DNA from 2 places in the Streptomyces sp. NPDC054887 genome. Region 2 is predicted to be linked to the other one. Evidence: riboswitches for the same ligand, from Rfam matches in the RefSeq annotation. Region 2 holds a riboswitch; the other holds the start of a gene.
What was found. Region 2 has a riboswitch for cobalamin ahead of ACWGH0_RS07770 (CbtB domain-containing protein). Riboswitches for the same ligand answer to the same signal wherever they lie in the genome.
Positions count from the first base shown of each region.

Region 1: it holds a riboswitch for cobalamin, as region 2 does, so the genes downstream of both, ACWGH0_RS16415 (ribonucleoside-diphosphate reductase subunit alpha) here and ACWGH0_RS07770 (CbtB domain-containing protein) in region 2, are expected to answer to the same signal.

Region 1 is NZ_JBSGYQ010000025.1:26,613-36,327, forward strand. Features, by position in the region: gene ACWGH0_RS16385 (tetratricopeptide repeat protein) at 1-173, shown strand, start outside; gene def (peptide deformylase) at 279-926, shown strand; gene ACWGH0_RS16395 (D-Ala-D-Ala carboxypeptidase family metallohydrolase) at 1,062-1,802, shown strand; gene ACWGH0_RS16400 (helix-turn-helix domain-containing protein) at 1,840-2,808, opposite strand; gene ACWGH0_RS16405 (hypothetical protein) at 2,891-3,109, shown strand; gene ACWGH0_RS16410 (ribonucleotide-diphosphate reductase subunit beta) at 3,170-4,192, opposite strand; gene ACWGH0_RS16415 (ribonucleoside-diphosphate reductase subunit alpha) at 4,195-6,588, opposite strand; cobalamin riboswitch at 6,732-6,855, opposite strand; gene ACWGH0_RS16420 (Uma2 family endonuclease) at 6,967-7,551, shown strand; gene ACWGH0_RS16425 (YbdD/YjiX family protein) at 7,610-7,813, opposite strand; gene ACWGH0_RS16430 (carbon starvation CstA family protein) at 7,810-9,715, opposite strand, start outside.
Region 2 is NZ_JBSGYQ010000009.1:139,191-148,905, reverse strand. Features, by position in the region: gene ACWGH0_RS07800 (SPFH domain-containing protein) at 1-692, opposite strand, end outside; gene ACWGH0_RS07795 (peptidoglycan-binding protein) at 711-2,081, opposite strand; tRNA gene ACWGH0_RS07790 (tRNA-Lys) at 2,251-2,324, shown strand; gene ACWGH0_RS07785 (glycosyltransferase family 2 protein) at 2,778-4,724, shown strand; gene ACWGH0_RS07780 (galactose oxidase-like domain-containing protein) at 4,721-6,655, shown strand; gene ACWGH0_RS07775 (glycoside hydrolase family 6 protein) at 6,727-7,758, opposite strand; cobalamin riboswitch at 7,894-8,063, shown strand; gene ACWGH0_RS07770 (CbtB domain-containing protein) at 8,098-8,316, shown strand; gene ACWGH0_RS07765 (CbtA family protein) at 8,334-9,095, shown strand; gene ACWGH0_RS07760 (class F sortase) at 9,106-9,715, opposite strand, start outside.

The DNA.
Region 1 (9,715 bases), on a different contig from region 2:
CGGGCCATCCGGGACCGCTCGGGCACCGCACGGCCGGCGCCGGTGAGCTGTGGCTGCCGGAGCGCGAGTGCGGCATCGCGGCGCCCGCCGGACTGGTGCGCGGACTGCTCGACGGGTGGGTCGCCGACAACCCCGACAGCCGTGAGTGGCGGGATCTCGAAGAAGTCTGCTGAGCGTTCCGCCGGAGCCTGCCCGTAGGCTGTACGGGCATCGGATCCGGTATCGCCGGGTTTCCGGTTTCCCGGGTTTCTTGGTTTTGAGGAAGGCGTACGGCGGACATGGCGCAGCAGGAGACGGACCAGCAGGCGACGGACCAGCAGGTCATCAACGACGGGTTCGTCGTGGACACGGAGGACACCGAGGAGCGCGAGCGGGCCCACCGCGAGCGCGGTACCGCCCGCCCCATCACCGTCGTGGGGAACCCGGTCCTGCACAGGGAGTGCAAGGACGTCACGGAGTTCGACGACAAGCTCGCCGCGCTGATCGACGACATGTTCGCCAGCCAGCGCGCCGCCGAGGGCGTCGGCCTGGCCGCCAACCAGATCGGCGTCGACCTCAAGGTCTTCGTCTACGACTGCCCGGACGACGACGGCGTGCGACACGTCGGCGTGGTCTGCAACCCGGTCCTCCAGGAGCTCCCGCAGGAGCAGCGCCAGCTCGACGAGTCCAACGAGGGCTGCCTGTCGGTCCCGACGGCGTACGCCGAACTGGCCCGCCCCGACTACGCCGTGGTCCACGGCCAGGACGCCCGGGGCAACCCGATCAAGGTGCGCGGCACGGGCTACTTCGCGCGGTGCCTCCAGCACGAGACGGACCACCTGTACGGCTACCTGTACATCGACCGGCTCTCGAAGCGCGACCGCAAGGACGCGCTGAAGCAGATGGCCGAGGGCACGGCGCGCTACGAGACCGTCCCGAACGACTGACCAACTCCGTGCCGCCGGGGGGCGACCGCCATTGGTCGGACAAATGACCATGGGGGTCGCCCTGTTGACGCGCGTCCACGAGGGCGTCAGTGTCGGGCGTGCCCCCCGCTTCCGCGTTCCCGGTATGGAGGTCCCATGCTCCGACGTACGGCGAGAACCATCCTGTGTCTTGTCATGCTCATGGTCGCCGGATTGGCCGGTACGGTCGTCACCGCCGGCACCGCGCACGCCGACGGCTGCTACACCTGGTCGCGCACGCTGTCCCAGGGCGCCACCGGGGCCGACGTCACGCAGCTCCAGATCCGGCTCGGCGGCTACCCCGGCTACGGCGCGGTGCTCGCCGTCGACGGTTCCTACGGGCCCGCCACCACCGCCGCCGTCAAGCGCTTCCAGTCCGCGTACGGGCTGGCCGCCGACGGCGTCGCGGGCAGCGCCACCTTCAGCAAGCTCTACGCGCTCCAGGACGACGACTGCACGCCCGTCCACTTCAGCTACGCCGAGCTCAACGACTGCAACAGCACCTGGGAGGGCGGTGCGGTGAGCGCGGCCACCGCCAGGGCCAACGCCCTGCGCACCATGTGGAAGCTCGAAGCGCTGCGGCACGCGCTCGGCGACCAGCCCATCACCGTCACCAGCGGCTTCCGCTCGTACGCCTGCAACGACGCGGTCGGCGGGGCCAGTGGCAGCCGGCACCTGTACGGGGACGCCGCCGACCTCGGGGCCGGCCCGCACTCCCTGTGCACCCTGGCCAAGCAGGCGCGCAACCACGGCTTCAACGGCATCCTCGGCCCGGGCTACCCCGGCCACGGCGACCACACGCACCTGGACCACCGCGCGAGCCGGTTCTGGTCGGCGTCGAGCTGCGGCGTCTCCTGAGCCGTCCCGCGCACCCCTTCCGGGGACCGGCGACGGCCTACGCGGCCAGCGCCGGGCCCCGGAAGGTGCGGCGGTACGCGTTCGGAGTGGTCCCCAGGGACCGTACGAACTGATGACGCAGCGCCGCCGCGTTGCCGAATCCCGCGCGCCCCGCGACGGCGTCCACCGTGTCGTCCGTCGCCTCCAGCAACTCCTGCGCCAGCAGCACCCGTTGCCGCAGCAGCCAGCGGTACGGCGTGGTGCCCGTCTCCTGTGAGAAGCGCCGGGCGAAGGTGCGGGGCGACATGTGCGCCCGCTCCGCCAGCTGCTCCACGGTCATCTCCTGGTCCAGGTGCCGCTCCATCCAGCTCAGCACCCCGCCCACCGTGTCGCAGCGCACGTGCGTCAGGGGACGCTCGATGTACTGGGCCTGACCGCCGTCGCGGTGCGGCGGGACCACCATGCGGCGCGCGATCGTGTTGGCGACCTCCGACCCGTGCTCCTGGCGGACGACGTGCAGGCAGGCGTCGATCCCGGCGGCGGTCCCGGCCGAGGTGATGACCGCGCCCTCGTCGACGTACAGCACGTCCGGTTCGACCTTCGCCAGCGGGTGGCGGCGGGCCAGTTCCGCCGAGTGCCGCCAGTGGGTCGTGCACCGGCGCCCGTCCAGCAGCCCCGCGGCCCCGAGCACGAAGGCGCCCGAGCAGACGCTGAGCACGCGGGCCCCGCGGTCGACGGCCCGCCGCAGGGCGTCGAGGAGCGGCTCGGGGTAGGTGCGGGCCTCGCAGTGCTGGTCGGCGGGCACGGCGACGAGATCGGCGCTCTCCAGCCGGTCGAGGCCGTACGGAACGGAGAGGGAGAAGGCGCCCGAGCGGGCCGAGAGCGGGCCCGGTTCGGCCGCGCAGACCGCGAAGTCGTAGACCGGCAGCCCCTGGTCACTGCGGTCGATCCCGAACACCTCGCACAGGACGCCGAGTTCGAACGGGTTGACTCCGTCGACCAGGGCCACGGCAACGTTTTTCAGCATGGGCCGAGTGTGGCAGTAATTCGTGGTTCCATGACAGTCCTGCCACTGACTTTTCTGGATCCCGAGGACCAGAGTGGACGTCATGGAAACCTCTTTGAACTACCTCGCGGTCCTCGTCCTCTTCGTACTCCTCACCCTCCCGTCGTTCCTCGGCCACGCCCGGGAACGCCGGATCGACCGGCAGCTCAGGGACGCGGAGAACCCCCGCCCGCGTCAGTCCGGCACCCCTCGCGGCGCGCCCGGACGGCGGCCGGTGCGGCGGCCCGCCGCCTCGCACGTGCTGTCGTCGGCCGGCAGGTGAACGACCGTACGGCTGTGGGCTGCCCCCGCGTACGCGAGGACAGCCCACAGGCGGGGACGGCTAGAAGTCGTCGTCGAAGGCGACCGAACCCTCGACCGCGACCTGGTACGCCGACGGGCGGCGCTCGAAGAAGTTCGTCAGCTCCTGCACGCCCTGGAGCTCCATGAACGAGAACGGGTTCTGCGAGCCGTACACCGCGGGGAAGCCCAGGCGCTCCAGCCGCTGGTCGGCGACGCACTGCAGGTACTCGCGCATCGACTCGGTGTTCATGCCCGGCAGGCCGTCACCGCACAGGTCGCGGCCGAACTGGAGCTCCGCCTCCACGGCCTCCTTCAGCATGTCCGTGACCTGCTGCTGGAGGGCGTCGTCGAAGAGCTCCGGCTCCTCCTTGCGGACGGTGTCCACGACCTCGAACGCGAAGTTCATGTGCATGGTCTCGTCGCGGAACACCCAGTTGGTGCCCGTCGCCAGGCCGTGCAGCAGACCCCGCGAGCGGAACCAGTAGACGTACGCGAACGCGCCGTAGAAGAACAGGCCCTCGATGCACGCCGCGAAGCAGATCAGGTTCAGCAGGAAGCGGCGGCGGTCGGCCTGGGTCTCCAGGCGCTCGATCTTCTCGACCGAGTCCATCCACTTGAAGCAGAACTGCGCCTTCTCCCGGATCGAGGGGATCTCCTCCACCGCGTCGAACGCCGCGGCGCGGTCGTCCGGGTCGGGCAGGTAGGTGTCGAGCAGCGTCAGGTAGAACTGGACGTGCACGGCCTCCTCGAAGAGCTGGCGCGAGAGGTACAGGCGCGCCTCGGGGGAGTTGATGTGCTTGTAGAGGGTCAGCACCAGGTTGTTGGAGACGATCGAGTCGCCCGTCGCGAAGAACGCGACCAGCCGGCCGATCATGTGCTGCTCACCCGGCGAGAGCTTGGCGAGGTCGGCGACGTCGGAGTGGAGGTCGACCTCCTCCACCGTCCACGTGTTCTTGATCGCGTCCCGGTAGCGCTCGTAGAAGTCCGGGTAGCGCATGGGGCGCAGGGTCAGCTCGAAGCCCGGGTCGAGAAGGTTTTTAGAGATTGCAGCCTTGTCGCTCATGATTACTGGCACGCCTCGCAGGACTCGGGGTTCTCAAGGGAGCAGGCGATCGCTTCCGCGTCGGGGGCGGCGGGGGCCTGCGGTACGGGGACGGGGGCCGCGGCGGCGGCGCCGGAGCCGGCCGCGCGGGCGATGCGGGTCGCGGGGCGCGAGCGCAGGTAGTACGTCGTCTTCAGCCCCTTCTTCCACGCGTACGCGTACATCGAGGAGAGCTTCCCGATGGTCGGCGTCTCCAGGAAGAGGTTCAGGGACTGCGACTGGTCGAGGTACGGCGTACGGGCCGCCGCCATGTCGATCAGTCCGCGCTGCGGGATCTCCCACGCCGTGCGGTACAGCGCCCGCACCTCCTCGGGGATCCAGCTGAAGCCCTGCACCGACCCGCTCGACTCGCGCAGCGCCTCGCGGGACTGGGCGTCCCAGACGCCGAGCTTCTTCAGGTCCTCCACCAGGTAGCCGTTGACCTGGAGGAACTCACCGCTGAGCGTCTCGCGCTTGAAGAGGTTGGAGACCTGCGGCTCGATGCACTCGTACACGCCCGCGATCGACGCGATGGTCGCGGTCGGCGCGATCGCCAGGAGCAGCGAGTTGCGCATGCCCGTTTTGGCGATACGGGCGCGCAGCGCGTCCCACCGCTCCGGCCAGGTGACCTCGACGCCGTAGTGGTCGGGGTGCAGGACGCCGCGCGCCGCGCGGGTCTTCTCCCAGGCCGGGAGCGGGCCGCTGACCTCGGCGAGGTCGCAGGACGCCTCGTACGCGGCGAGCATGATGCGCTCGGCGATCCGGGTGGACAGGTCGCGGGCCTCGGGGGAGTCGAAGGGCAGGCGCAGCTTGAAGAAGACGTCCTGGAGGCCCATCGCGCCCAGGCCCACCGGGCGCCACTTGGCGTTGGAGCGGCCGGCCTGCTCGGTCGGGTAGAAGTTGATGTCGACGACGCGGTCGAGGAACGTGACGGCCGTACGCACGGTCTCGTCCAGCCGCTCCCAGTCGATCTCGCCGTTCCCGAGAACGAACGAACCGAGGTTGACGGAACCGAGGTTGCAGACGGCGGTCTCCCCGTCGTCCGTCACCTCCAGGATCTCGGTGCACAGGTTCGAGGAGTGGACGACCGACCCGGGCTCCGCCGTCTGGTTCGCCGTACGGTTCGACGCGTCCTTGAACGTCATCCAGCCGTTGCCGGTCTGCGCCAGGGTGCGCATCATCCGGCCGTACAGCTGGCGCGCGGGAATCGTCGTACGGGCGAGTCCGTCGGCCTCGGCCTTGCGGTACGCCTGGTCGAACGCGTCGCCCCACAGGTCGACCAGCTCGGGCACGTCGGAGGGCGAGAACAGCGACCAGTCGGCGTCCGCGTCGACGCGGCGCATGAACTCGTCGGGGATCCAGTGCGCGAGGTTCAGGTTGTGCGTACGCCGCGCCTCCTCACCCGTGTTGTCGCGCAGCTCCAGGAACTCCTCGATGTCCGCGTGCCAGGTCTCCAGGTAGACGCAGGCCGCGCCCTTGCGCCGGCCGCCCTGGTTGACGGCGGCGACCGACGAGTCGAGGGTGCGCAGGAAGGGGACGATGCCGTTGGAATGGCCGTTCGTGCCGCGGATCAGGGAGCCGCGGGCGCGGATGCGGGAGTACGAGAGGCCGATGCCGCCCGCGTGCTTGGACAGGCGCGCGACCTCGTGGTAGCGGCCGTAGATCGAGTCGAGCTCGTCGAGCGGCGAGTCCAGCAGGTAGCAGGACGACATCTGCGGGTGGCGCGTACCGGAGTTGAAGAGGGTCGGCGAGGACGGCAGGTAGTCCAGGCGGCTCATCAGGCGGTACAGCGCGGCGACCTCGTCGGCGGCGGCGGGGGACTCGTCCTTGGCGAGCCCGGACGCCACGCGCAGCATGAAGTGCTGCGGGGTCTCGATCACCTGGCGGGTGATGGGGTGGCGCAGGAGGTAGCGGCTGTAGACCGTGCGCAGGCCGAAGTAGCCGAAGCGGTCGTCGGCGGCGGGGTCCACGAGCGCGTCGAGACGGGCCGCGTGGGCGGTCACGAAGGCGGCCGTACGGTCGGCGATGAGGCCCTCGCGGTGGCCGACGGAGACCGAGTCGGAGAACGTGCGGACGCCCTGTGTCGCCGCCTCGTCGCGGATCGTCCGGGTCAGGAGGCGGGCCGCGAGCCGGGAGTACGCCGGGTCCTCGGCGATCAGACCGGCGGCGGCGTCGGTGGCGAGGCCCCGGAGCTCGGCCGCGTCCGACGCCGCGTTGCGGCCGCGCAGCGCGGCTGCGGCGACTCTGCCCGGGTCGGTGTCGGGGAGGTCGACGGTCAGGTCGGTGAGGGTCCGCAGCAGTGCGGTCCCGGCTCCGGGTCCGTCGGACGACTCCGTCGACTCCGTGGCGGTTGCCGGATCGGCTGACGCGATGGTCACGGGGTGCTCTCCCTCGCTCGGCTCGGGGCCGGCGGGGGAGGAGTGGGGGCGTACGGGCGCGCGTCACCCCGCGGGGGCGGCGCACCGCGTAGCATCCACAGGCCCAACCGCGAGGCCCGGACGTGTCGGTACCCGGTTCGGTCGAGCCGGATACGCCGTCGGCAGGTCCTCGGACTCCTGGGTGCGCAAAAGCGCACCGATCACACCGTTGCGGGACAGTTCCGGATTCACACCGGATTCCCCTGCGGCGACAGCGAGCATGAGCATACATGTGGGGGCGGTGGGGAGTTGCACCCCCCACATGTTGTGTCGCGCGAGGAGGATCAGGGCGGCTGTCACAGCTCTCGGCTATCGTCGTGAACACAAGGAGGTACGCCCATGTCAGCCGTCGACGACCGGCCCCACCTGCTCCCCGAAGAGTTCGACGAGGCCACGCGCATACTGACCCGCACGACCGAGGGCGTGCGGCTGGAGCTCATCGACGGGAGGCTGAGGAGCAGGGTTGTGCCGGACGGTGATCACGGGCGGATCATTCAGTGGTTGACGCGCATCTGTATGCAGTCCCGCCCCGAGCTGTGGCTCCATCCCGACCAAGGGCTGAAGGTGCAGGCCTACCGGAAGGGGCGCGCGCGCCCCGACGGCTCACTCGCGCCCAGTGACGCCTTCGTCGGCCAAGGCGAGTGGGCCGACCCGGATCAGGTGCTCATGGTCGTCGAGGTCACGTCGTACGACACCGACACCGACCAGCGCGACCGGGTGGAGAAGCCCCGCGCCTACGCCCAGACCGGCATTCCGGTGTACCTGTTGATCGACCGGGACACCTGCGAGGTGACGGTCTACAGCGAGCCCGACGGCGTGCGGTACGAGAACGCGCACATCGTCCCCTTCGGCAAGCCCTTGACGCTGCCCGGTCCAGTGGACATCAGGCTGGAGACCGAGGCCCTCAAGGAGTGGGTGCGCTGACGCGCCGACGGGCCGCCGCGTACCCCGGTGAGGAAACGCGACGGCCCGTCGGCCGTGCTCAGCAGCAGCGGAAGCCCTCGCGGGGATCCGCCTCGCGGGCGTCGGTGCGGCCGCGTTCGAACTCGCGGCGCGTCATGACCGGCGCTTGCGGGTCGCAGGACCGCGCGTGGGCGACGTACCGGTCGTACGCCGACTCGCCCGTCAGCTCGCGGACGTACCAGCGGATGCGGCCCGCCGCCCTTCGCACGTCCGTCAACGTCATTCGGACGTCCCCGCCCCGGCCGGCGCCGTCTCCTTGCGGTTGCCGCCCTCGGGGCCGACACCGGCCGCTACCAGCTCGGCCTTCTCCTCCTTGGTCGCGATGATCGAGGCCGGCGCGACGAGCCGGGACTCGACGTACGGAGCCTCGTGGAGCTTCACGCTCTCGGGGTCGCGGATCGCCTTGAGGCAGACCCGGCCGGCGTCCGCGAGCACCACCACGATGAGGATCGCGAAGAGCGCGCACAGCACGCCGTCGACGGTCGAGTTGGTGACGACGGTGTGCATCTGGTCCATGTTCTTCGCGGGCGGCAGCACCTGGCCCGCGTCGATGCCCGCCTGGTACTTGTCGCGCTGCGCGAAGAAGCCGACCTTCACGTCGTCCGAGAAGATCTTCTGCCAGCTGGCGGTGAGCGTGACCGCCACGTCCCACGCGAGCGGCACCGCCGTCACCCAGGCCCACTTCAGGCGGCCGGACTTCACGAGCAGGGTGGTGCAGACGGCGAGCGCGACGGCGGCCAGGAGCTGGTTGGCGATGCCGAAGAGCGGGAAGAGCTGGTTGATGCCGCCCAGCGGGTCGTGCACGCCGACCCACAGGAAGTAGCCCCAGCCGCCGACGACGACCGCGCTGGCGAACCAGACGCCCGGCTTCCAGCTCACCTGGCGGAACGGCTTGTAGACGTTGCCCAGCATGTCCTGGAGCATGAAGCGCCCGACGCGGGTGCCGGCGTCGACCGTGGTGAGGATGAACAGCGCCTCGAACATGATGGCGAAGTGGTACCAGAACGCCTTCATCGCGGTGCCGCCGACGACGGCGGAGAAGATCTCCGACATGCCGAGCGCGAACGTCGGCGCGCCGCCGGTGCGCGACAGCAGGCTCTGCTCCTCGACGTCCTTGGCCGCCTGGGCCAGGGCCTCCGGGGAGATGGAGAAGCCGAGGTTGGTCACCGCCTCGGACGCCGCCTGGACGCTGTCCCCGACCACGCCGACGGGCGAGTTGATGGCGAAGTACAGCCCCGGGTCGATGATGCAGGCCGTGATCATCGCCATCACGGCGACGAACGACTCGGTCAGCATCGCCCCGTAGCCGATCATCCGGATCTGCGTCTCCTTCTGGACCATCTTCGGGGTGGTGCCCGAGGAGACCAGGGAGTGGAAGCCGGACAGCGCGCCGCAGGCGATGGTGATGAAGACGAACGGGAACATCGAGCCGGCGAAGACCGGTCCCGTGCCGCTGGTCGCGAAGTCGGTGACGGCGGGCATCTTCATCGTCGGCAGGGCGATGAACACGCCGAGCGCGAGCAGCGCGATGGTGCCGACCTTCATGAAGGTGGAGAGGTAGTCGCGCGGGGCGAGCAGCAGCCACACCGGGAGGACCGAGGCCAGGAAGCCGTACACGATCATCCAGACGACGAGCGTGCCCGGCTCCAGCGTGAACGTGTCCGCCCACGAGGACTCCGCGACCCAGCCGCCCGAGACGATCGCGAGCAGCAGCAGCGCGACGCCGATCAGCGAGACCTCGCTGACCCGGCCGGGCCGCAGCACGCGCAGGTAGACGCCCATGAAGAGGGCGATCGGGATGGTCATGCCGATGGAGAAGACGCCCCAGGGCGAATGCGCCAGCGCGTTCACGATGACCAGCGCGAGCACCGCCAGCAGGATGATCATGATGGCGAAGACGGCGACCAGCGCCGCCGCGCCGCCGAACGGCCCTATCTCGTCCCGCGCCATCTGGCCGAGCGAACGGCCGTCGCGGCGGGTGGAGAAGAAGAGCGTCACCATGTCCTGGACGGCGCCGGCGAGGATGACGCCGACGATGATCCATATCGTGCCGGGCAGGTAGCCCATCTGCGCGGCCAGCACGGGACCGACCAGCGGGCCCGCGCCCGCGATGGCGGCGAAGTGG
Region 2 (9,715 bases):
ATCGGCTCGCTGCGCCAGTGCCGCAGCCGTACGTCGACCCGGCGGCGCAGCAGCAGCGGGCTGACCCACACCAGGCCGCTGCGGCGCACGGTCCCCCGGTAGTCGCCGAACAGCGAAAGCACCCACGCGTGTCCGACCCGCCCCCGGGCCAGACCGCCGAACGCGAACAGCACGACCGTCACCAGGGCGGCCAGCACCGCCCAGGTCCCGAGCGCGATCCCGTCGTACGGACGGACGGGCAGCCCGAGCAGTACGGCGGCCGGCGGCGGCACCGCGCCCGTCCACCACACCAGCGCCGCACCCGCCCCGAGCGCCCCCGCCCCCACCGCCACCCCGCACCAGCCGGGCAGCGCGGGTCCGGGCCGCTCGACGAGCCCGGGGTCGGGGGGTGCGGCGGGCCGGGGCGCCCGCGTCCGGGCGTACGCGGGCGCGCCGGGGCCCGGCCGGGCGGCGCCCGCCACGCGCGGCTGTTCGCCGGTGCCCCTGCGGCGGCTGATCACCGAGGCGCCCGGCGGCAGCGTGAGCGCGGCCGGTCCGCCGTCGTCACGGAACAGCAGGTGCACCGGGATCTCGACGGTGGACTCGTTCCTGATGACCGGGGCCCTCGACGCGGTCTCGGCGCCCGGACGCCCGGGAGCGGCCGGGGCGCCGGAGCCGTCCGGCTCCGAGGTCTCTGAAGTCGTGGTGCTCATCGTTCCTCCGTCATGCCGTCATGCGAAGAGCCGCCGCCAGGTCTGCGGGCCCGGGTAGCCGTCGGCCGCCGCGCCGCGCCAGCCCTGCGCGCGCTGGAACGCCTCGACGTTGCGCCGGTCCGCCTCGGTCCAGCGCGGGCCGGGCCCCGAGGTGTAGTGCCTGCCGTATCCCTTCTTCACCAGTTGCCTGCCGAGCCTCTCGACGTACTCGTTCGACCGGCCGGGCCTGAAGTACTCGCGGCCGGGGAACGCCGTGGCGCCGGCCGCCGCGCCGGTGCCGGCGTCCGTGCCGTTGCCGGTGCCGGTGCCCGTGCCTCCGTCGCCCGGGGCGGCTTCGTCCGCCGGCGGGATGTCCTTGCCCTGGTTGTGGACCAGCAGCCGCCAGGTGTGCGGGCCCGGCAGCCCGTCCGCCTCCGCGCCGCGCCAGCCCTGCGCGCGCTGGAACGCCTCGGTGGCGCGCCGGTCCGCCTCGCCCCAGCCGGGGCCGGGGCCCTGGCTGTAGAACCGCTTGCCGCCCCGGGCGACGAGCATCTTGCCGAGCCGGGTGACGTACCGGTTGTTGGCGCCCGGCCCGAAGTGCTTCGCGCCCGGATAGGCCGTAACGGTCGCCCCGCCGCCGGCGGCCCCGCCGCTGAGCCCGTTGTAGCGGTAGCCGACGTAGCGCGAGGAGTTGTTCCAGTACGCGTACGGGGTGGCCAGCCTGCGGGTGTGCGGGCGGGTCTGCTCGTACGCGATGTAGTGGGTCAGGGAGGAGTCGGTCCAGCCGCCGAAGATCGTGACGTGCGATCCCTTGTTCGGATCGGCCGGATTGTGGAAGAGCAGGATGTCGCCGGGCTCCAGCTGCTCCTTGGCGGTGAGCGTGCCGTACTGGGCGAGGCTTCCCGTCCACTCGTTGCCGTCGAGGTTCCAGGCCATCGAGACGTACCCCGAGCAGTCCTGCCGGTATCCGTCGCTCCAGTACTTCTCCATGCTGTACGGGACCTTGGCGTCCAGCCAGCGCTTGGCACGGTCGATGATCTCGGCCCGGGTCGTGAACCGCAGGGCCGGCCGCGTGGTGCTCGTGGTCGTGTGCGCGGTCGGGGTCGCCTTGCCCGGCCGGCCGCCGTGCAGCGGGCCGGGGCCGCCCTGCGGCGTCGCCGGGTCGTGGTCGGCTCCGGTACGGGCCGGCGCGTGTCCGGGGGCGACGGCGCTCGCCGCGCCGCCCGCGCCGCCGCCGAGCACCACGCCCGCGGCGGTGGCGAGCACCAGCGCGCGGCGGGCCCCGTGGGCGGCCGGGTGGCCGCCGGCCGCGACCGTCAGGCCGAGCGCGGCGGCGCGGCGCTCCTGGGCGCAGCCGGGGCAGCCGCAGTCGGCCGCGGGTTCGTACTCCTCGAAAACCGGCATCGTCATGCGGTTCCCCTCCCGTGGGTTTTTCTGGCGGATCTGCACGGGTGACAGTGTTTCAACTGTCTGGACATAACGCATGTTGACGGTCCAAATGATAATCAAACGGACAGTACGCGGCGTGGCCGGTTCCGAGCACCCGCGAGGGTCGGGTAAAGTTCTCCGAGTCAGACAGGCGCCGCTAGCTCAGTTGGTTAGAGCAGCTGACTCTTAATCAGCGGGTCCGGGGTTCGAGTCCCTGGCGGCGCACATGGCGTCGAAGCCCCCTCACCGAGCGTGAGGGGGCTTCGGTGGTTTTACGGACACTCCGGGCGTGTCGCCTCCGCGTCGAACCCATGTAGCAAGCCGATCACAGACGGCTCCCAAAGCCCTCGTATGACCGGGAAACACCTCGTTTCGCCCTTGCGATCAAGGCGGGGGTCGTAGACCCTGTCCTGAAGTCGGCGGCTCCCACGGGGCGGAGGGCTCCGGCGAGTTGGGGGGCGGAGCCGGGCAGCCGGGGGGCTGCCGGGACGCAGGGGGGCGGGGGCCCCGTTCACGAACAGATCCCGGGGCGGGCATCATGCAACCGGAAGGTTGTCGTCCCATGTCTGAAGGGATGACAGCAGGCCACCTGTGCGTCCGGCATGGTCGAGGGGGACCGGCACCGGGCGAAGAGACCGACGAACACACGCAGCCAGCATGCGTGCGGGGGGATGACTCATGACGTCGACGCCGACCGGCGCCCGGCACAACAACGACCCTTCCCGGACGGCGCAGCTCCGGGTGCCCCCGCAGCTGCGGACCGGCGGGTCGCGCATACGGCAGAAGAAGCCGCTGCCGCGGTACGACTACGAGCACTACAGCCGGCTCGCCGGACCGCTGACGCAGCCCGACCCGGACAAGCCGTACACGGTGCAGTACCGCTCGCTGCTCTCCCAGGAGCCGCACCGCGTGCGCGCCGCCCTGCTGCTGTGCGCCGCGCCGCTGGTGTCCCTCGGCCTGTTCGTCTGGCTGATGCAGCCCGGGCACTGGACCGAGCGCGACCCCAACCTCAAGAACGACACGCTGCTGATCCTCGACATCGTCATGCTGGTCTCGATCGGCCTGATCGAGCTCTTCCGCACGATGAACGTCCTGTCGAACGCGCACGCGACCCTGGTCGCGCGCGACCCGGTCCCCGTCGTGCCCGAGACCGGCACCCGCGTCGCCTTCCTCACCTCCTTCGTGCCCGGCAAGGAGCCGCTGGAGATGGTGACGAAGACGCTGGAGGCGGCGGTCAGGATCCGCCACCGCGGCCTGATGCACGTATGGCTCCTCGACGAGGGCGACGACCCCGCGGTCAAGGAGGTCTGCGAACGCCTCGGCGTGCACCACTTCTCCCGCAAGGGCGTCGCGAAGTGGAACCAGGCCAAGGGCCCGCACCGCGCCAAGACCAAGCACGGCAACTACAACGCCTGGCTCGACGCGCACGGCGACGACTACGACTTCTTCGCGTCCGTCGACACCGACCACGTGCCGCTGCCGAACTACCTGGAGCGGATGCTCGGCTACTTCCGCGACCCCGACATCGGCTTCGTCATCGGCCCGCAGGTCTACGGCAACTACGACACCTTCGTCACCAAGGCCGCCGAGTCGCAGCAGTTCCTGTTCCACGCCCTGATCCAGCGCGCGGGCAACCGCTACGGCGCCCCCATGTTCGTCGGCACGTCGAACGCGGTGCGCATCAGCGCGCTCAAGCAGATCGGCGGCCTGTACGACTCGATCACCGAGGACATGGCCACCGGCTTCGAGATCCACCGCGCCAAGAACCCGGTCACCGGCAGGAAGTGGCGCTCGGTCTACACGCCCGACGTGCTGGCCGTCGGCGAGGGCCCGACCGCGTGGACCGACTTCTTCACCCAGCAGCTCCGCTGGTCGCGCGGCACGTACGAGACGATCCTCAAGCAGTACTGGAGGGGCTACGGCTCGCTGCCCGCCGGCAAGCTCTTCAACTACACGATGATGATCATCTTCTACCCGATGTCCGCCATGAACTGGATCCTCGCGGCACTCAGCTGCGCCCTGTTCCTGGGCATGGGCGCCTCGGGCGTCCAGATCGACCCGGCGATCTGGATGATGCTGTACGGCAACGCCTCCGCGCTCCAGATCGGCCTCTACATCTGGAACCGCCGCCACAACGTCTCGCCGCACGAGCCCGAGGGCTCCGGCGGCCTGGCCGGCATGGTGATGTCCGCGCTCTCCGCACCGATCTACGCGCGCTCGCTGATGGACGCCGTACTGCGCCGCAAGTCCGGCTTCGTGGTGACGCCCAAGGGCGACTCCTCCAGCCCCGACACGCTCTTCGGCACCTTCCGTATCCACCTGTTCTTCATCCTGGTCTTCGGCGGGTCCCTCGTCTCCTCCTTCTTCCTCGGCCACGACCACCCCGCGATGATCACCTGGGCCACGCTCGCCCTCATGATCACGGCGGCGCCGATCTTCGCCTGGCGGTGGACCGTCCGCGACGAGAAGAAGAAAAAGAAGGGGCAGGGCAGGCACGGGACGCCGCCGAGCCAGTCCGAGCCGCCGGCCGGTCCCCCGCCCGAGGCCCACGCACCGCAGCAGAAGCCCACGTGGGCCGACTCCGACCAGACCATGCAGATCGCCCTTGGGGGACGTAAGAAATGAAGTACCGTCCGAGCCGCCGCACCCGCCGCCTGGCGATAACGGGTGTGGTGGTGCTCGCTCTGGCGGGGATGAACGGGCCCGCGCTCTACCGTTTCGGTTCGGAGCAGTACCACGACTACAAGATCAACCGGCCCGATTACAAGGCCGCCAACGGCCACTGGGACTTCCTCGACGTCCCGTCGGAGTTCCGCATCAACACGATCCACGCCGCTCTGCTGCACACCGGGAAGGTGCTGCTGATCGCGGGGTCGGGCAACAACCAGAAGAACTTCGACGCCAAGAAGTTCGAGTCGGTGCTGTGGGACCCGAAGACCGACACCTACAAGAAGATCCCGACGCCCAAGGACATGTTCTGCGCCGGGCACACCCAGCTGCCCGACGGGAAGCTGCTGGTGGCGGGCGGCACCAAGCGGTACGAGAAGCTCGAGGGCGACGTCACCAAGGCCGGCGGCCTGATGATCGTGCACAACGAGGACCCGGACGCCCCGAAGACGCTGCCCGCCGGGACCATCTTCACCGGCAAGAAGAACGGCAAGACGTACGTCTCCAAGGACCCGGTCCTCGTGGAGAAGGCGAAGAAGATCTTCGACAAGCAGACCGGCCGCTTCCTGCGCACGGAGGCGGGGCTCGGCCGCATCTACGTCGAGGCCGAGGCGTCGGGCAAGAAGTACGAGTCCGGCACCGAGGACAACTACCGGGTCCACGGCCTGACCGGCACCGACGCCAAGAACGTCTACGGCATCGCGCAGAAGCTCGCCCTCGACAAGAAGGACTTCCAGGGCATCAAGGAGGCCTACGAGTTCGACCCGGTCGCGGAGAAGTACATCACCGTCGACCCGATGAACGAGGCCCGCTGGTACCCGACGCTGACCACGCTGGAGGACGGCAAGGTCCTGTCGCTGTCCGGCCTGGACGAGATCGGCCAGATCGTCCCCGGCAAGGACGAGATCTACGACCCCGTCACGAAGAAGTGGACGTACACGGGGGTCATCAGGAAGTTCCCGACGTACCCCGCGATCTTCCTGATGAACAACGGCAAGCTGTTCTACTCGGGCTCCAACGCCGGGTACGGGCCCGCCGACGAGGGCCGTGAGCCGGGTATCTGGGACCTGAAGACCAACAAGTTCAAGAAGATCCCCGGCCTGAGCGACCCGGACATGATGGAGACCTCCGCGACCGTGCGGCTGCCTCCCGCCCAGGACGAGAAGTACATGGTCATCGGCGGCGGCGGCGTCGGCGAGTCCGAGAAGTCCAGCGAGAAGTCGCGCCTCGTCGACCTCAAGGAGGCGAACCCGCGCTTCCGGGACGGCGACTCGCTCGACCAGGGCACCCGCTACCCCAGCGCGTCCCTGATGCCGGACGACACCGTCCTGATCACCGGCGGCTCCAACGACTACCGCGGCCGCGGCGGCTCGGACATCCTCCAGGCGCGGCTGTACGACGCCGAGACCGGCAGGTACCGCCGGGTGGCCGACCCGGCGGTCGGCCGCAACTACCACTCGGGGTCGCTGCTGCTCCCCGACGGGCGCGTCATGATCTTCGGTTCCGACTCGCTGTACTCCGACAAGGCCAACACCCGGCCGGGCGTCTTCGAGCAGCGCATCGAGATCTACACGCCGCCGTACCTCTTCCGGGACGCGCGGCCGAAGCTCACGGGCGGACCGAAGAAGATCGAGCGGGGCGGCACGGCGACCTTCGGGTCGGCGCAGGCCGCGTCCATCAAGGACGCGAAGCTGATGCGGCCCAGCGCCGTCACCCATGTCACCGACGTCGACCAGCGCACGGTCGCGCTGGGGCTGAAGAAGACGAAGGACGGCATCACGGTCACGGTGCCGGAGAACCGGGCGCTGGTGCCCTCGGGCTACTACATGCTGTTCGTGACGGACCGTCACGGAACGCCGTCCGAGGGGATCTGGATCGAGGTCCCGTAGGCGGGGCGCCGCACGCGACGCGAAGGGAGGGCCGCCCGTCGGGGCGGCCCTCCCTTTCCCGTTCGGTGCGGCTACTTCGCGTTGCGGGCCAGTTCGAGCGCGTACTCCTCGTACCACTCGCCGGCCTTCGGGCCGCCCTTGCAGTCGCCGTCCGACTCGCCGGGGCGCTTGATCCACAGGAACGCGTCGACCAGTTCGTCACCGGTCTTGGTGGTCGGCTTCTCACCGAGCGCGCGGCCCGGCGGATTGCACCAGCTCTCGGCGGGGTCGCCCCCCGTGTACGGGCCGTTGCCGTTGCGGCTGGTGTCGATGACGAACGGCTTGCCGCCCACCTTCGCCGACAGCTTCTTGCCGAAGTCCTTGCTGACCTCGGTGGTCTGGAAGTTGGAGACGTTCACCGAGAAGCCGTCCGCGTCCGCGATGCCCGCCCACTGGAGCGGCTGGAACAGCGCGTCGGGGGACTTCCAGCCCGCGTTGCCCGCGTCCAGGTACACCTTGACCTTCGGCTGCTGCTTGAGGCGCTTGATGGCGCCCTTGAGGAGGTCGTACCGCTCCTCGTGGAACTCGTCGGGCGTGCAGCCGTCGACCAGGTGCAGCACCGCGTCCGGCTCCAGGACGACGGTGGCCGGGCGGTCGCCGATGCCCTTGGCCACCTGGTCGGTCCAGGTCCGGTAGGCGTTGCCGTCGGCGGCGCCCCCCTTCGAGAACTGGCCGCAGTCGCGGTGCGGGATGTTGTAGAGGACGAGCAGGGCGTCGCGGTCGGCCTTCTCGGCCGCCTCGGTGTATCCCCTCGTCTGTGCCTCGGCGTTGTCCGGGCCGATCCACTCGGCGGTCGGCTGCTCGGCGATCCTGCGGATGAGACGGGCCTTCTCGTCGTCACCGTCCTTGGCGTACGCCGCCGCCTGCTTGGCGGCGTTTCCCTCCGGATTGACCCAGTACGGGTCGCTGCCCTTCGGCTGCTGCTTCAGCGGCGGCAGGCTCGCCCCGTCCCCGCCGTCACCCCCGGAGGAGGAACAGCCCGCCAGAAGCAGCGCGGCCCCCACGGCCCCCACCGCGGCCACCCGGACACCCCTGCGCCCACGGCCGGTGTAACTGCCGTACATCCACTCCCCCTTGGCTGCGCCCAAGACGCGCTGAAGATTCTCTGAGGACCCCCCGGCCCCTCCCCGGACACATCCGGTCGAAACCATCCTGACACACGGGCCGGGGGCCGGGGGCGGGCGGGCGACGGCCTGTTGACAGTGCTCAGCCGGGCTGGGACTCTCCGTGAGGACAACTCCACACACATCGAGGCGACGGTGGACAGGAACCCGGTGCAAGCCCGGGACGGTCCCGCCACTGTGACCGTACGAGAGCCGGAAGGCCGCCCGTACGGAAGTCAGGAACTGACCCGTCGTCCTCCTGATTTGGGGCGTGGAAACCCCAGAAGGAGGCACACCGGTATGTCACTGCACACTGCGCAGCACACCGACACCGCGGCGGTCGCGTCCGCCACGACCACCACCCGCGACTGGCTGATCATGGCCGCCGCCGCGATCATCGCCGTGGTCGCGCTCTACGCGGTCTTCATGGACAACGGCACGGTCGTCTCCGCGACCGGCGACTACCTGCACGAGTTCGCGCACGACGGCCGGCACCTCTTCGGTGCCCCCTGCCACTGATCGGGGCCGTCAGTACCATGTCGACCCCCCTACTGCCCCTGCTCGGGCGCGGTCTCGCGGCGGGCGGGGCGGCCGGTCTCACCGCCGGTCTCTTCTCGCTCCTGCTGGCCGAGCCCCTGATGGACCGTGCCATCCGCCTGGAGGAGGCACGGTCCGCCGGGGAGCACGCGCACGGCACGGCCGCCACGGCCGTGCAGCACCACGAAGAGCTGTTCTCGCGTTCCACCCAGCACCTCGGACTCGTCGTCACGGCGGTCGTCATGGGTCTCGCGCTGGGCGTCCTGTTCACCCTCGCGTACGCGCTGGTGCACCGCCGGACGGGTCTGGGCGAGCGGCCGTGGCCGCGCGCCCTGGCCTTCGGCGCGGCCGCCTTCACGGCGGTCTCGCTGCTGCCGGGACTGCGCTATCCCGCCAACCCGCCTGGCGTCGGCGACTCCGGCACCGTCACGGACCGCCAGGCCCTGTGGCTGGCCGCCGTCGTGATCGGCGTCCTCGGCATGGTGCTGGCGTGGCAGCTGTACGTACGCCTCGCCGACCGGTCCCTGCCGGTGCGCCAAGTCGCGGTGGCCGTCACGGCGGTCGCCACGCTCGCGGTGCTCTTCGCCCTGCCGGGCAACCCGGACGAGGTCCCGGTGGCGGCGACGCTGCTGTGGGACTTCCGGATGCTGTCGCTGGCCTCGCACGCGGTCCTGTGGGCCGTGTTCGCCGGGGTCTTCGGTGCGCTGGGCCTGCGGGCCGCCGGACGCACGGCTCCGGCGGCCGCTCCGGTGGCGGCGTAGCGGCGGCCGGTCAGCCCTTGCCCGTACCGGTGAGGTAGGCCGACACCACGACGTTGGCCGTGTAGGTGCGGGCCTTCTTGTCGTACGTGCCCCCGCAGGTGATCAGGCGCAGTTCCGCCCGGTCGCCGTGGCGGGGGCCGTACACCTTCTGCGGGTCGAAGCGTTCGCGGGTGAAGACCTGGATGTCGTCGATGGTGAACTCCAGGCTCCGGCCACCGGCCCCCGCGACCCGGACCTTCTCGCCCGGGCGGGCGGCGCTCAGACCGTAGAAGACGGCCGGTTTGCTCTCGGTGTCGACATGGCCGACGAGCAGGGCGACTCCCGCGGCGCCGGGCAGCGTTCCGTCCTCGTACCAGCCGACCTTCGACGGCTGGTGGTACGGCGGCGGATCGACGGCGCCGGACGCGTCGAGCCCTCTCGGCACGACCGGGGCCGAGACCCCGATGGAGGGCACGGCGACACTCTTCGGCGACGCGCCCTCGACGGGCGCGTGCGCGGGCGGCAGCGGCGCCCCCAGCGGCCGGCCGACCGCGGCCACGTCTCCGGTGGTGGGCGCCGAACTGCCGCCGGGCCCCTCGGTCACGTCCCGGCCCCACAGCCAGAGCCCGAGCAGCAGCACG